DNA from 3 places in the Pseudomonas sp. FP2254 genome. Region 3 is predicted to be linked to each of the others. Evidence: riboswitches for the same ligand, from Rfam matches in the RefSeq annotation. Region 3 holds a riboswitch; each other region holds the start of a gene.
The links. A riboswitch is a leader RNA that binds a small molecule or an ion and turns the genes downstream of it on or off. The one in region 3 is predicted to bind cobalamin.
Positions count from the first base shown of each region.

Region 1 (4,372 bases), 1.3 Mb from region 3:
GAGCGCGGCGCGCAGGTGCGCTTCAAGGCCCGCCGCGTCCAGGTCCTGACCGATCAGCACCAGGCGCGTGATGCGCGGTTCGTCGGCTGTCCAGGCGCGATCGAAATGCTTGTCGAAACGCGTACCCACGCCTTGGATCAACAGGCGCATCGGTTTGTTGGGAATGGCGGCAAAGCCTTTGACGCGCAGGATGCCGTGTTGCACCACCAGTTGCGTCAAGGCATCGAGCAGCAGCGCTTCGTCGGCCTGGGGCAGATCGATGGAGATGGAGTCGAACGCGTCGTGATCATGATCGTCTTCACCGTCGTGGTGGTGATCGTGATGGCTGTGACGGGCGTCGATGTGTTCCTCGGAGCCTGCGCCCAGACCGATCAGCACCTCCAAAGGCAGGCGACCGCTGCTGGCTTCGACAATCTTCACCGCCGGCGGCAGTTCTTCGGCGACTTCCAGGCGCACACGGGCCAGGTCATCGGGACTGATCAGGTCACATTTATTGAGGATCACCAGGTCGGCGCTGGCCAGTTGGTCGGCGAACAGTTCGTGCAGCGGCGATTCGTGGTCCAGGTTCGGGTCGAGCTTGCGCTGGGCGTCGACCTGATCCGGGAACGCGGCAAAAGTGCCGGCGGCCACGGCCGGGCTGTCGACCACGGTGATGACCGCATCCACCGTGCAGGCGCTGCGGATTTCCGGCCACTGGAAGGCCTGGACCAAGGGTTTTGGCAGGGCCAGGCCCGAGGTTTCGATCAGGATATGGTCGAGGTCGCCGCGACGGGCAACCAGTTCGCGCATCACCGGGAAGAATTCTTCCTGCACCGTGCAGCACAGGCAGCCGTTGGCCAGCTCGTACACGCGGCCGTTGGCTTCTTCTTCGGTGCAACCGATGGAGCACTGTTTGAGGATCTCGCCGTCGATGCCCAGCTCGCCGAACTCGTTGACGATCACCGCAATGCGACGGCCCTGGGCGTTGTCGAGCATATGGCGCAGCAAGGTCGTTTTGCCCGAGCCGAGAAAGCCGGTAACGATGGTGACGGGGAGTTTGGCCAGTGTTTTCATCGGATGCCCTTGGGGGCGGGCAGACGGGACGATGGCCCTGCGCAGGCGCGCAGCAGCAGATTTCGTCACCGGATCACCCCGCCCGGTTGAATTGAAAATCGGTGCCGAGGCAGGTCTCCTGGCTTGGGGCGTGCAGGTCTTGCGACCGGCGCCGACTGCGCCTTCCCGCCTGATGGCAGTGGCATGGCAGTCAACTGAACCCTTCACAGTTGCGGGGGCAGCCGCGGCTTTGACCGCGTTCCCTTCTTAGCTTCGGCCTGGGCCGAAGAACCTCGAGGGTGCAAGGCTACAGGGGCTGGTCGCATTTGACTACCGTCCGCCACCCATGCTCTCCTACACATCTTGTTTCGGGTGCCCTTCACAGGGTGAAACGGGAAACCGGTGATTCGCCAGGTTGATGCCTGCGTGAAAAGTCCGGTGCTGCCCCCGCAACGGTAAGCGAGCGAAGCGTCACGGCCACTGTGCTTGAGCATGGGAAGGCGACGCTTTAAGGGTTCCTGGCAGAGCCCCCTCGCAAGCCCGGAGACCGGCCCGAAAAAATCAGATAACAAACCCGCGGTGGGCGGGCGCTGTTTAAACCTTGCGAGCCCGGCTCGCGGGGTTTTCATGCGCACGTCTCCACCCCAGACACTTGAAAGGGACGCGCCATGTCGATCATCAGCAGCACCTCGCCCGCCGTCAGCGGCACCACTACCCTGAGCCAACGCCTGACCGCCGCCATCGGTGCGTCGATCCTTGGCGCATGCCTGGTGTATTTCGCCGGTTTCTCGCACATCGAGGCGGTGCACAACGCCGCCCACGATACCCGCCACAGCGCCGCGTTCCCGTGCCACTGAGGCCTGCCGAGATGATCAAGCGTATTGCGCAAACCGCGGGGTTCACCGGCCTGCTGGCCGCCTTGCTGCTGACCCTGCTGCAAAGCTTCTGGGTGGCACCGCTGATTTTGCAGGCTGAGACTTTCGAGCAGGCACCGGCAGCCCATGAACACGCCGCCGGCACCGCCGCGCACACCCACGACGCCGAAGCCTGGGAGCCGGAAGACGGCTGGCAGCGCGTGCTGTCGACCACCGCCGGCAACTTGGTGGTGGCCGTCGGTTTTGCCTTGATGCTGGCCGGTCTCTACACCCTGCGGGCCCCGACGCGCACCGCCCAGGGCCTGCTGTGGGGCCTGGCCGGTTACGCAACCTTCGTGCTGGCGCCGACCCTGGGCCTGCCGCCGGAACTGCCGGGCACCGCAGCGGCTGACCTGGCGCTGCGCCAGACCTGGTGGATCGGCACCGCCGCGTCCACTGCGGTCGGCATCGCCTTGCTGGTGTTCGGTCGCAATGTGCTGCTCAAAGTCCTGGGCGTGGCGATCCTGGCGGTGCCCCATGTGATTGGCGCGCCACAGCCGGCCGTGCATTCGATGCTGGCGCCGCAGGCGCTGGAAGCGCAGTTCAAGATCGCCTCGCAGCTGACCAACATGGTGTTCTGGCTGGCCCTGGGCCTGATCAGCGCGTGGTGGTTCCGTCGCCATGGCGACAGTCATTACGCGGCATGACCCTCGTCGCCGGCCTGGGCTGCCAGCGAGGTTGCGAGGTGCACACTCTGTTGGCGTTGCTGGATGCGGCATTGGTCGAAGCAGGCGTCGAGCGCCGCCAGCTCGCCGCACTGGCGAGTATCGATCTGAAACAGGCCGAACCAGGGCTGCTGGCGTTGGCCGCAGCCTTGAACCTGCCCTTGTTGGACTTTAACGCCCGACATCTGGCGGCGTATGAAGGGCGCCTGAGCCACAAATCTCTTGTGGCTTTTGCCCATACCGGCTGTTACGGCATTGCCGAGAGCGCCGCGCTGGCGGCGGCCGAACAGATCAGCGGCGCCCCTGCCAGGCTGCTGATCACCCGCCGCAAAAATGCCCACGCCACCGTGGCATTGGCCTGCACGGGTTAAAAACCCGATAATCGCCCTCCCCGATCATGAGTAATCTTCATGCTCGCCCGTTTTTTCACAGGAACGCTCCATGACCGTCTACTTTATCGGCGCCGGCCCCGGCGATCCGGAATTGATCACCGTCAAGGGCCAGCGATTGATCCGCAGTTGCCCGGTGATCATCTATGCCGGCTCGCTGGTGCCGGCCGCGGTGCTGGAGGGGCATCAGGCCTCACAGGTGGTCAACAGCGCTGAGCTGCACTTGGAACAGATCGTCGAACTGATCAAGACCGCCCACGCCAAAGGCTTCGATGTGGCGCGGGTACATTCCGGCGACCCCAGCCTGTATGGGGCAATTGGCGAGCAGATTCGCTGCTTGCGTGAGCTGGGCATCCCGTTCCAGATCGTCCCCGGTGTCACCGCCGTTGCCGCTTGCGCGGCCTTGCTGGAAGCCGAACTGACCCTGCCGGATATCGCCCAGAGCGTGATTCTGACGCGCTATGCCGGCAAGACCCGCATGCCTGCCGGCGAGGAGTTCGCCAGCCTGGCGCAACATGGCACCACCATGGCGATTCACCTGGGGGTCAACCATCTGGAAAAGATCGTCGCTGAACTGCTGCCGCATTACGGCGCGGATTGCCCGATCGCCGTGGTGCATCGCGCGACCTGGCCGGATCAGGATTGGGCGGTGGGCACGCTGGCGGATATCACCGAGAAAGTCGCCGCCAAAGGTTTTCGGCGCACGGCGTTGATTGTGGTGGGCCGGGTGCTGGCCAGTGACGGTTTCAGTGAATCTTCGTTGTATCGGGCCGGGCATGCGCACCTTTATCGACCTTGATAAATAACTTTATCAACTGGATATAAGCTTTTGATTTAATTTATTTTTATAGGGGTGTATCAGTGGGCGGCTTGGTTGCTGATCCGGCGCTATCGGGGGCAAGCCCCCTCCCACATGAAGCAACCTCGCAGCGTCCAGTGAACGCGATTAACTGTGGGAGGGGGCTTGCCCCCGATGAGGACCTTGAGTAAACGAATATCGACGCTGACTCGCCAGAATCCCAGGCAAGCCTTCGCACTACCTGATCCAAATTATGAGATATATAGCGTAACCACCTGAATTTAAAACATAAAAAAACGGCGCTCACGGGGCGCCGTTTTTTTTGCAGTGAACACCTTACTCAGTAGTAGGCGTTTTCTTTCTGCGTGTGGTCAGTCACGTCACGTACGCCCTTGAGCTCCGGAATGCGCTCAAGCAAGGTGCGCTCGATGCCTTCCTTCAAGGTCACGTCGGCCTGGCCGCAGCCCTGGCAGCCGCCGCCGAACTTCAACACGGCGATGCCATCCTCGACTACGTCGATCAGGCTGACCTGGCCGCCGTGGCTCGCCAGCCCTGGGTTGATTTCGGTTTGCA
Region 1 is NZ_CP117444.1:2,410,521-2,414,892, reverse strand. It holds gene cobW (cobalamin biosynthesis protein CobW) at 1-1,053, opposite strand, end outside; cobalamin riboswitch at 1,144-1,343, opposite strand; cobalamin riboswitch at 1,386-1,603, shown strand; gene PSH94_RS11105 (CbtB domain-containing protein) at 1,701-1,889, shown strand; gene PSH94_RS11100 (CbtA family protein) at 1,901-2,593, shown strand; gene PSH94_RS11095 (cobalamin biosynthesis protein) at 2,590-2,982, shown strand; gene cobM (precorrin-4 C(11)-methyltransferase) at 3,053-3,799, shown strand; gene nfuA (Fe-S biogenesis protein NfuA) at 4,140-4,372, opposite strand, start outside.
Region 1: it holds a riboswitch for cobalamin, as region 3 does, so the genes downstream of both, PSH94_RS11105 (CbtB domain-containing protein) here and PSH94_RS16825 (ABC transporter substrate-binding protein) in region 3, are expected to answer to the same signal.

Region 2 (4,372 bases), 270 kb from region 3:
TACCCGAGAGCTGATCGGCATGCGTGCGCAGGACGTCAGCGCGCAGAACCTGCAGACCGGTGATCTGTTGTTCTTTGCCACCGGCGCAGGCTCCCAAGTCAGCCATGCCGGCATCTACGTGGGCGAGGGCCGCTTTGTGCACGCCCCGCAAACCGGCGGCACGGTAAAGCTGGACACCTTGTCCAAGGCGTATTGGCAGAATGCTTACTTGAGTGCCAAACGCGTATTGCCGGCTGAGCATTTGGCGCGCAATCCCTGAATCCGCTGTGGGAGGGTGCAACGCCCTCCCACAGTTTTTCACAGCGCCTATCGAGCGGCCGACACCCGCCACACCTTATTCCCGGCATCATCGGCCACCAGCAAATCGCCTTGCCGATCAATCACCACGCCCACCGGCCGGCCCATGGCTTTCTCATCTTTATCGAGGAAGCCGGTCAGTACATCCAGCGGTTGCCCTTTGGGCTGGCCGCCCTCGAATGGCACGAAGATCACTTTGTAGCCGCTGTGGGGTTTGCGGTTCCACGAGCCGTGCTGGCCGATAAAGGCGCCGTTGCTGTAGGCGGCTGGCAACTTGCTGCCGTCGGCGAAGGTCAGGCCCAGAGAGGCGGTATGTGGCCCTACCGCGTAATCCGGGGCGATGGCCTTGGCCACCAGATCCGGGTTCTGCGGCGTGACGCGTTCGTCCACGTGCTGGCCGTAGTAGCTGAAAGGCCAGCCATAGAAAGCGCCGTCCTTGACCGAGGTGATGTAGTCCGGCACCAGGTCGCTGCCAATTTCGTCGCGCTCATTCACTGCGGTCCACAACTTGCCGCTCTGGGGTTCCCACGCCATGCCGTTGGGGTTGCGCAAGCCTGAGGCGAAGAGGCGGTGCTGGCCGCTGGCGCGGTCGACTTCCCAGATCGCGGCGCGGCCCTGTTCGGCCTCCAGGCCGTTTTCGCCGACGTTGCTGTTGGAGCCCACACTCACATACAACTGGTTGCCATCCTTGCTGGCCACCACGTTTTTCGTCCAATGGTGATTCAGCGGGCCGCCCGGCAGGTCCACGACTTTAGTGCCGGCTTGCTTGATCGCGGTTTCACCTGGCTGGTAGGGGAAACGCAGCAGTTTGTCCGAGTCGGCCACGTACAAGTCATTGCCCACCAGCGTCATGCCGAACGGCGAATTGAGGTTCTCCAGGAACACCGTACGGGTTTCGGCCACGCCGTCGTGGTCGGCATCGCGCAGCAGGGTGATGCGGTTCGGGCTGGGTACACCGGCGCCTGCGCGACTCATGACTTTTTCCATTACCCAGCCACGCACACCCTTCGAATCGTCCGGCTTGGGCGGTGCATTGGTTTCAGCTACCAGCACGTCGCCATTGGGCAATACGTACAGCCAGCGCGGGTGGTCCAGGCCTTCGGCAAAAGCACTCACCTGCAGGCCGGGTGCTGCGGTGGGCTGGACGCCCTCGGGCCAGCCGATGGCAGGGGCGATATTGACGGTGGGGATCAGCGTCTTGTTCGGTTCCGGCAGCTTAGGCGATGGCCCGGTGCCGTCGCTGATCTGCAACGTGGAGCTTTCGCCACAGGCGGCAAGAGTGCCGGCGAGCATGATCAGTAAGGCGAGTCTGGTTTTACGCATGGTGTTCTCCTTGATACCTGTAGGGATAGAGGAGGGCGCGGGTACGATGGTTCAAGTACAAGGCCGGCTTTAATTGACGCTCCACCCCCAACCCACTAACCTTCGCGGCTTGTTTCAGGTGCTCTGTGACCCAAGGGTCGACGGAGTGAAACAGGGAAGCCGGTGAGTGAGCGCACTTATACACAGTGCTGCCGCAATTCCGGCGCTGCCCCCGCAACGGTAAATGAGTCAAGACGCTGCCTTTGGCCACTGTATCGCGTGCGATATGGGAAGGCGCAGCGTGGGTCCGCTCCTGGTTCGCCAGGGTACGGCCACTTATGAGCCCGGAGACCGGCCTGGACCATTCAACAGCATCACGGTGGGCGATGCTTGGCTGTCTGATTGTGTTTTTTCCTGCCCGCCGTTTTTGTCCAGCCCCAACGGAGAGCTGCCATGACCGATTCCCCCGACCGCGACGAACGCCACCTGGCGCGCATGCTGCGCAAAAAAGCCGTGATCGACGAGCGCATCGCCAATTCCCCCAATCAGTGCGGTTTGCTGCTGGTACTGACCGGCAATGGCAAAGGCAAGAGCAGCTCGGCCTTCGGCATGCTGGCCCGGGCCATGGGCCACGGCATGCAATGCGGCGTGGTGCAGTTCATCAAGGGCCGCCACAGCACAGGCGAAGAGTTGTTCTTCCGACGCTTCCCCGAACAAGTGCGCTTTCACGTCATGGGCGAAGGCTTCACCTGGGAAACCCAGGACCGCCAACGCGACATCGCCGCCGCCGAGGCCGCTTGGGCCGTGTCCCGCGCGATGCTGCAAGACCCTGCCATCGGCCTGGTGGTGCTGGACGAACTGAACATCGCCCTCAAGCACGGTTATCTCGACCTGGACCAAGTGCTCAGTGACCTGCAAGCCCGCCCTCCGATGCAGCACGTGGTGGTCACCGGCCGTGGCGCCAAGCCCGAAATGATCGAGATGGGCGACACCGTCACCGAAATGGGCATGCTCAAACATGCCTTCCAGGCCGGTATCAAGGCACAGAAAGGCGTCGAACTTTGAATCAGCCCCGTCATTGCCCGGCGGTTCTGATCGCCGCACCGGCGTCCGGCCAGGGCAAAACCACGGTCACCGCCGCGCTGGCCCGTTTGCATCGCAACCTGGGGCGCAAGGTGCGCGTGTTCAAATGCGGCCCGGACTTCCTGGACCCGATGATCCACGAGCGCGCCAGCGGTGCGCCGGTGTACCAATTGGACATGTGGATGGTGGGCGAGCAGGAAAGTCGCCGTCTGCTGTGGGAAGCCGCCGGCGAGGCCGACTTGATCCTGATCGAAGGCGTGATGGGCCTGTTCGACGGCACACCTTCGAGCGCCGACCTGGCCCGGCATTTCGGCGTGCCGGTGCTGGGTGTGATCGACGGCACCGCCATGGCCCAGACCTTCGGCGCCCTGGCCCTGGGCCTGGCGCGCTACCAGCCGGACCTGCCGTTCGCCGGGGTGCTGGCCAACCGTGTCGGCACCCTGCGCCATGCGCAACTGCTCGAAGGCAGCCTTACCGAAGGCCTGCGCTGGTACGGCGCGCTGTCCCGCGAAACCGGGATCGAGCTGCCCAGCCGTCACCTGGGGCTGGTGCAGGCCAGCGAACTGAATGACCTCGACCTGCGCCTGGACGCTGCCGCCCAAGCCCTGGGCAGCAGTTGCGAAGTCGCGGTGCCGCCGCCGGTCACTTTCGCCGCGCCGACGATCGTGGAAGCCGAGCCGTTGCTGGCCGGTGTGCGCATCGCCGTGGCCCGCGACGAAGCTTTCGCGTTTACCTACGGCGCCAGCCTCGACCTCCTACGGGCGATGGGCGCCGTGTTGCACTTCTTCTCGCCGATCCACGACCGCGCACTGCCCGACGCCGACAGTCTCTACCTGCCCGGCGGTTACCCGGAGCTGCATCATCAGGCCCTGGCGCAAAACACCCCGATGCTGGCCGCGATCCGCGCCCACCACGCGGCCGGCAAACCGTTGCTCGCCGAGTGCGGCGGCATGTTGTATCTGCTGGACTCGCTCACCGATGTCGACGGCAATCGAGCCGAACTGGTCGGCCTGCTGCAGGGCGATGCCGTCATGCAGAAAAAACTCGCCGCCCTGGCCCTGCAAAGCGTCGAATTGCCCGAAGGCGTACTGCGTGGCCATACCTACCATCATTCCCTGACCAGCACGGAGTGGCAGCCGATTGCCCGTGGCCAAAGCCCGAACGGTGGGCGCGGTGCCGAGGCAGTCTTCCGACAGGGGCGGATGACTGCCTCTTACGTACACTTCTATTTCCCGTCGAATCCGACGGCGGTCGCCGCCTTGTTTGCCCCGGACCTGGCTGAAACCCCCTCCACTGTGGGAGGGGGCTTGCCCCCGATAGGGTCATGACCGACAACGCTTTCCCCCAGGCCGACCGCGACGCCGTCTACCGCGCCATCGCTGAGCGCCGCGACATGCGCCACTTCACCGGTGGCACCGTCGCTCCCCAATTGCTGCAGCGCCTGCTCCAGGCCGCGCACCAGGCGCCGAGTGTCGGCCTGATGCAGCCGTGGCGTTTTATCCGCATCAGCGACCGCGTGTTGCGTGGGCAGATTCAACAATTGGTGGAGGAAGAACGCGTGCGCACCGCCGAAGCGCTCGGCGAGCGTTCTGACGAGTTCATGCAGCTCAAGGTCGAAGGCATCCACGACTGCGCCGAAGTCCTGGTGGCGGCGCTGATGGAGGATCGTGAGCGGCATATCTTCGGTCGC
Region 2 is NZ_CP117444.1:3,935,948-3,940,319, reverse strand. It holds gene PSH94_RS18045 (C40 family peptidase) at 1-259, shown strand, start outside; gene PSH94_RS18040 (sorbosone dehydrogenase family protein) at 307-1,620, opposite strand; cobalamin riboswitch at 1,720-1,974, shown strand; gene cobO (cob(I)yrinic acid a,c-diamide adenosyltransferase) at 2,053-2,664, shown strand; gene PSH94_RS18030 (cobyrinate a,c-diamide synthase) at 2,661-4,010, shown strand; gene bluB (5,6-dimethylbenzimidazole synthase) at 4,007-4,372, shown strand, end outside.
Region 2: it holds a riboswitch for cobalamin, as region 3 does, so the genes downstream of both, cobO (cob(I)yrinic acid a,c-diamide adenosyltransferase) here and PSH94_RS16825 (ABC transporter substrate-binding protein) in region 3, are expected to answer to the same signal.

Region 3 (4,372 bases):
GTTGAACAACTGCTGGTCGCCATCGCCAAATACCATCTGGGCCGAATTCCAGAATGCGTTGTTGTAATCCTTGCCAAAGTGAACCGTGGCGTCCAGGGCCATGCCGGCGTCATCGATGGAATTGCGGTCGAATACCTCATCGAAAAAATCGAAGGTGGCGCCCAGGCCGTCGTAGGCTTCGTCCACGGCCGCATCGCCACTGGCGGGCTGCCCTTCGCCTCGGACCAGCTTGCCCGGCAGGCTATCGGAGCCTTCGGCGGTGTAGATCGACCGCCTTTTACCCGCGCCCATGGCCAGCGCCATGTGCGCCGGGCCTTTGGCAGGCACTGCAAGCATGCGCAGCGAACGGAATGTGCTGTCCTTGGCACGCGTGCGCAGGGCATTTTCCCGTTGCGCTTTATCGCCGTGGCGTGCGATCTGGTCGAGCATGTACGGCGGGATCAGGCAGAAAATCGGATTGCGGCTAGGGTGAACACACATAGGCTTGCTCCATAAGGCGTGTGGTGAATATCCGGTTGACCGTTCCAGCATAGCCTTGCGGACACTGCCTGGCCCAAATTGTCATGAATCTGTGTTGCAGTAGTATTTACCCAAGGCCCGCAAGGAATCGCTCATGCCCGCACGTAAAGCCACAATCGACCTGTCACACCGCCCACGCCTCGCCGACCTGCGCCCACTGGTCGCGCCCGGCCCGAGCCTCCTTGAGGCCAGGGCCGCGACCGCGCGTGTCACCGCCGCCAAAGACTTCAAGGACCGTCGCGGTTATGCCGAGGACTTTCTCAGCAGCTTCGCGGTGCCGTGGCCCACGGTCGACGATTCAATCGCCGACGACGTGCAGCCCGGGCGCCTGGACTACACGCATTTTTCGATCACCCTGTCGCGCTCGCGGCGACTGGCACTTTATGTGGGCGTCAATATCGACGGCGAACACCATGTGGATATCGTGCGCAGCAACGATACCTGGGCCTACGATGGCCGCCTGCCGATCGCCGCGCAGATCGGCGAAGACCTTTATGCCGGCAACGGCCTGGACCGTGGCCACCTGGTGCGGCGCCAGGACCCCAATTGGGGCGACGAGGCGAACACGGCCAATTTCGACACCTTCCATTTCACCAACTGCTCACCGCAAATGAGCGGCTTCAACCAGAAGACCTGGCTGGAACTGGAGGACTACATCCTGGACAACACCCAGCGCTGGAAAGCCCGGGCGACAGTATTCACCGGCCCGTTGTTCGCCGACGACGACCGCGTCTACCGTGGCGTTAAAATCCCCAAGGCCTTCTGGAAAGTGGTGGCCTATCTGGGCGACGACGGCAAGCCTTCCGCCAGCGCCTACATGATCGACCAAAGCCGTGAGCTGGGGCAGCTCGATCTGGTGTTCGGCCCACTGCGCACCTACCGACGCAGTGTGATCCAGATCGAACAACTGACCGGTATCCGCTTCGCCAACCTGGCCGACTATGACGGTTTCAGCAACGAAGAGCGCGCCACCGGCACGCGAATCGAGACGTTGATCCGCGGCCCGCAGGACATTCGTCTGTGACCGGGCGCTCTTCGGGCTATATCGCCTCGCCCTGATCGACTACCATACCGCGCCGGTTCCCGAACGGGACTAATAGGGAATCCGAAGCGCGGTACACCCGCGCCAATCGGAACTGCCCCCGCAACTGTAGGTGCCGAGCCTGCTCCCCACTGCCACTGGACGCGTCCGGGAAGGCTGGAGCGTGGCGATGACGCATCAGTCAGGAGACCTGCCGGCCCAGCAAGATCACTAACCGGCGGGGTGTCCGGGAAGGACCTCCTTGCCCGGCCCTTGGCGCCGGTGTTCAAGGGCGTGTTTCCATGAGCGTACCTCCCCCGTTGCACGTACGGTCCACACGGAGAACGCCCCATGCTGCCACGCGCTACCGCCCTGCTCGCCGGCTTCGGCCTGGCCACCCTGGCTCACGCCGCGCCCACTCACTACCCGCTGACGGTGCAGAACTGCGGCAGCACGCTGACCTTTGCCCAGGCGCCCGCGCGCAGCGTGACCATCGGCCAGACCGCCACCGAGATGCTTTACACCCTCGGTGTGGGCGACAAGGTGGTCGGCACGTCGCTGTGGTTCAACCCGGTGCTGCCGCAGTTCAAGGCGCAGAACGACACCATCGAGCGCCTGGCCAATAACGAACCGAGCTTCGAGGCGGTGATCGCCAAGCGTCCGCAACTGGTGGCCGCCGAGCTGGAATGGGTGGTCGGCCCCCAGGGCGTGGTGGGCACCCGCGAACAGTTTCATGAGCTGAACATCCCGACTTACCTGCTGCCCTCCGACTGCGAAGGCAAGGACAACCTGGTGGGCGCTGACGGCACGCGGCTGGAGCCGTTTCGCATCGACACCATTTACAAAAGCATCAGCCAATTGGCGGCCATCTTCGACGTCCAAGACCGTGGCCAGCAACTGAACGACAGCCTCAAGGCGCGCCTGGCCAAGGCCGTCGCCACGGCCCAGGGCAAGGGCCTCAAGCAGGCCAGCGCGCTGGTGTGGTTCTCCAGTTCCGAGATGGCCAGCGACCCGTACGTGGCCGGGCACAAGGGCGTGCCCGAGTTCATGCTGCAAACCTTGGGCCTGCGCAACGTGGTGCAGTCCGACGAAGAGTGGCCCGCCGTCGGCTGGGAAACCATCGCCAAGGCCAACCCGACCTTTCTGGTGATCGCCCGCATGGACCGCCGTCGCTACCCCGCCGACGACCATGAAAAGAAACTCGCTTTCCTGCGCAGCGACCCGGTCACGCGCAACATGGACGCGGTCAAACATAACCGCATTATCATCCTCGACGCCCTGGCCTTGCAGGCCAGCGTACGCACCTTCGATGGCCTGGAACAGCTGGCCGGCGCCATCGACGGCTACGACCTGCCGCAATGACTGCCAGCCTGCTGCGCACCCTCCTCGCCCTGGCGCTGCTGCTCGCTGCGGTACTCGCCGGGGTAGCCATCGGCGAAACCGCCATCGAACCCCAGGTGGTGTTGCAGGTGCTCGCCAACAAACTGTGGCACGCCGGTTATGTGCTCGACCCCATTGATGAAGGCGTGGTGTGGAACTACCGCCTGACCCGCGCCCTGGTCGCCGCCGCCTGTGGTGCGGGGCTGGCCACGTGCGGGGTGATCCTGCAATCGCTGCTGCGTAATCCGTTGGCCGACCCGTACTTGCTGGGCATCAGCGCCGGCGCCTCGACCGGCGCGGTGCTGGTGGCGCTGATGGGCGTGGGCGGTGGACTGGTGTCGCTCTCGGCCGGCGCATTCGTCGGCGCGATGGCGGCATTTGCCCTGGTGATTCTGCTTGCGCGCGCCAGCGGTTCGTCCAGCGGCACCGGCCAGATCATCCTCGCGGGCATTGCCGGCTCGCAGCTGTTCAATGCCCTTACCGCGTACCTGATCACCAAATCGGCCAGTTCCGAACAGGCGCGCGGCATTCTGTTCTGGCTGCTGGGCAACCTCAGCGGCGTGCGCTGGCCGTCGGTGTGGCTGGCGGTGCCGGTCGCGCTGCTGGGGTTGGCGGTGTGCCTGTGGCATCGTCGCGCGCTGGATGCGTTCACCTTCGGCAGCGACTCGGCGGCGTCCCTGGGCATCCCGGTGCGGCGGGTGCAGATCGTGCTGGTGGGCTGCGCGGCGCTGGTCACGGCGGTGATGGTGTCGATTGTGGGTTCCATCGGCTTTGTCGGCCTGGTGATCCCCCACGCCGTGCGCCTGCTGCTCGGCACCGGACACTCGCGCCTGCTGCCAGCCAGTGCGTTGGGCGGCGCGTTGTTTCTGATCGCCGCCGATGTGCTGTCGCGCACCTTGATCAAAGGCCAGGTGATTCCGGTCGGCGTGGTCACGGCGCTGGTGGGTGCGCCGGTGTTTGCGCTGATCCTGGTCGGCCGGAGGAACGCGCGATGACGGTGTTGAGCTGCACGGCGCTGGGCTTCAAGGTGCGTGACGCCGAGCTGCTGCGCGGGATCGATCTGCAGGTGGCTTTGGGTGAAACCCTGGGCATCGTCGGCCCGAACGGCTCCGGCAAGTCCACCCTGCTCAAATTGCTCGCCGGCCTGCGCACGCCGTCCAGGGGCGAAGTACGCTTGGGCGAACAGCGCCTGGGCGACCTGTCGCGCCGCGCCATCGCCCAGCAACTGGCGGTGGTGGAACAGCAGGCCGACACCGACGACGCCATTCGCGTGTTCGACGCCGTGGCCCTGGGCCGCACGCCCTGGCTGTCGGCGCTGAGCCCGTGGGCCGCCGAGGACGACGCCATCGTGCGCCAGGCCCTCGTCGACGTGGACGCCACCCACCTGAGCCAGCGCGCCTGGCGCAGCCTGTCCGGCGGCGAACGCCAACGCGTACACATCGCCCGCGCCCT
Region 3 is NZ_CP117444.1:3,663,188-3,667,559, forward strand. It holds gene PSH94_RS16815 (M4 family metallopeptidase) at 1-480, opposite strand, end outside; gene PSH94_RS16820 (DNA/RNA non-specific endonuclease) at 614-1,543, shown strand; cobalamin riboswitch at 1,580-1,774, shown strand; gene PSH94_RS16825 (ABC transporter substrate-binding protein) at 1,892-2,902, shown strand; gene PSH94_RS16830 (iron ABC transporter permease) at 2,911-3,915, shown strand; gene PSH94_RS16835 (ABC transporter ATP-binding protein) at 3,912-4,372, shown strand, end outside.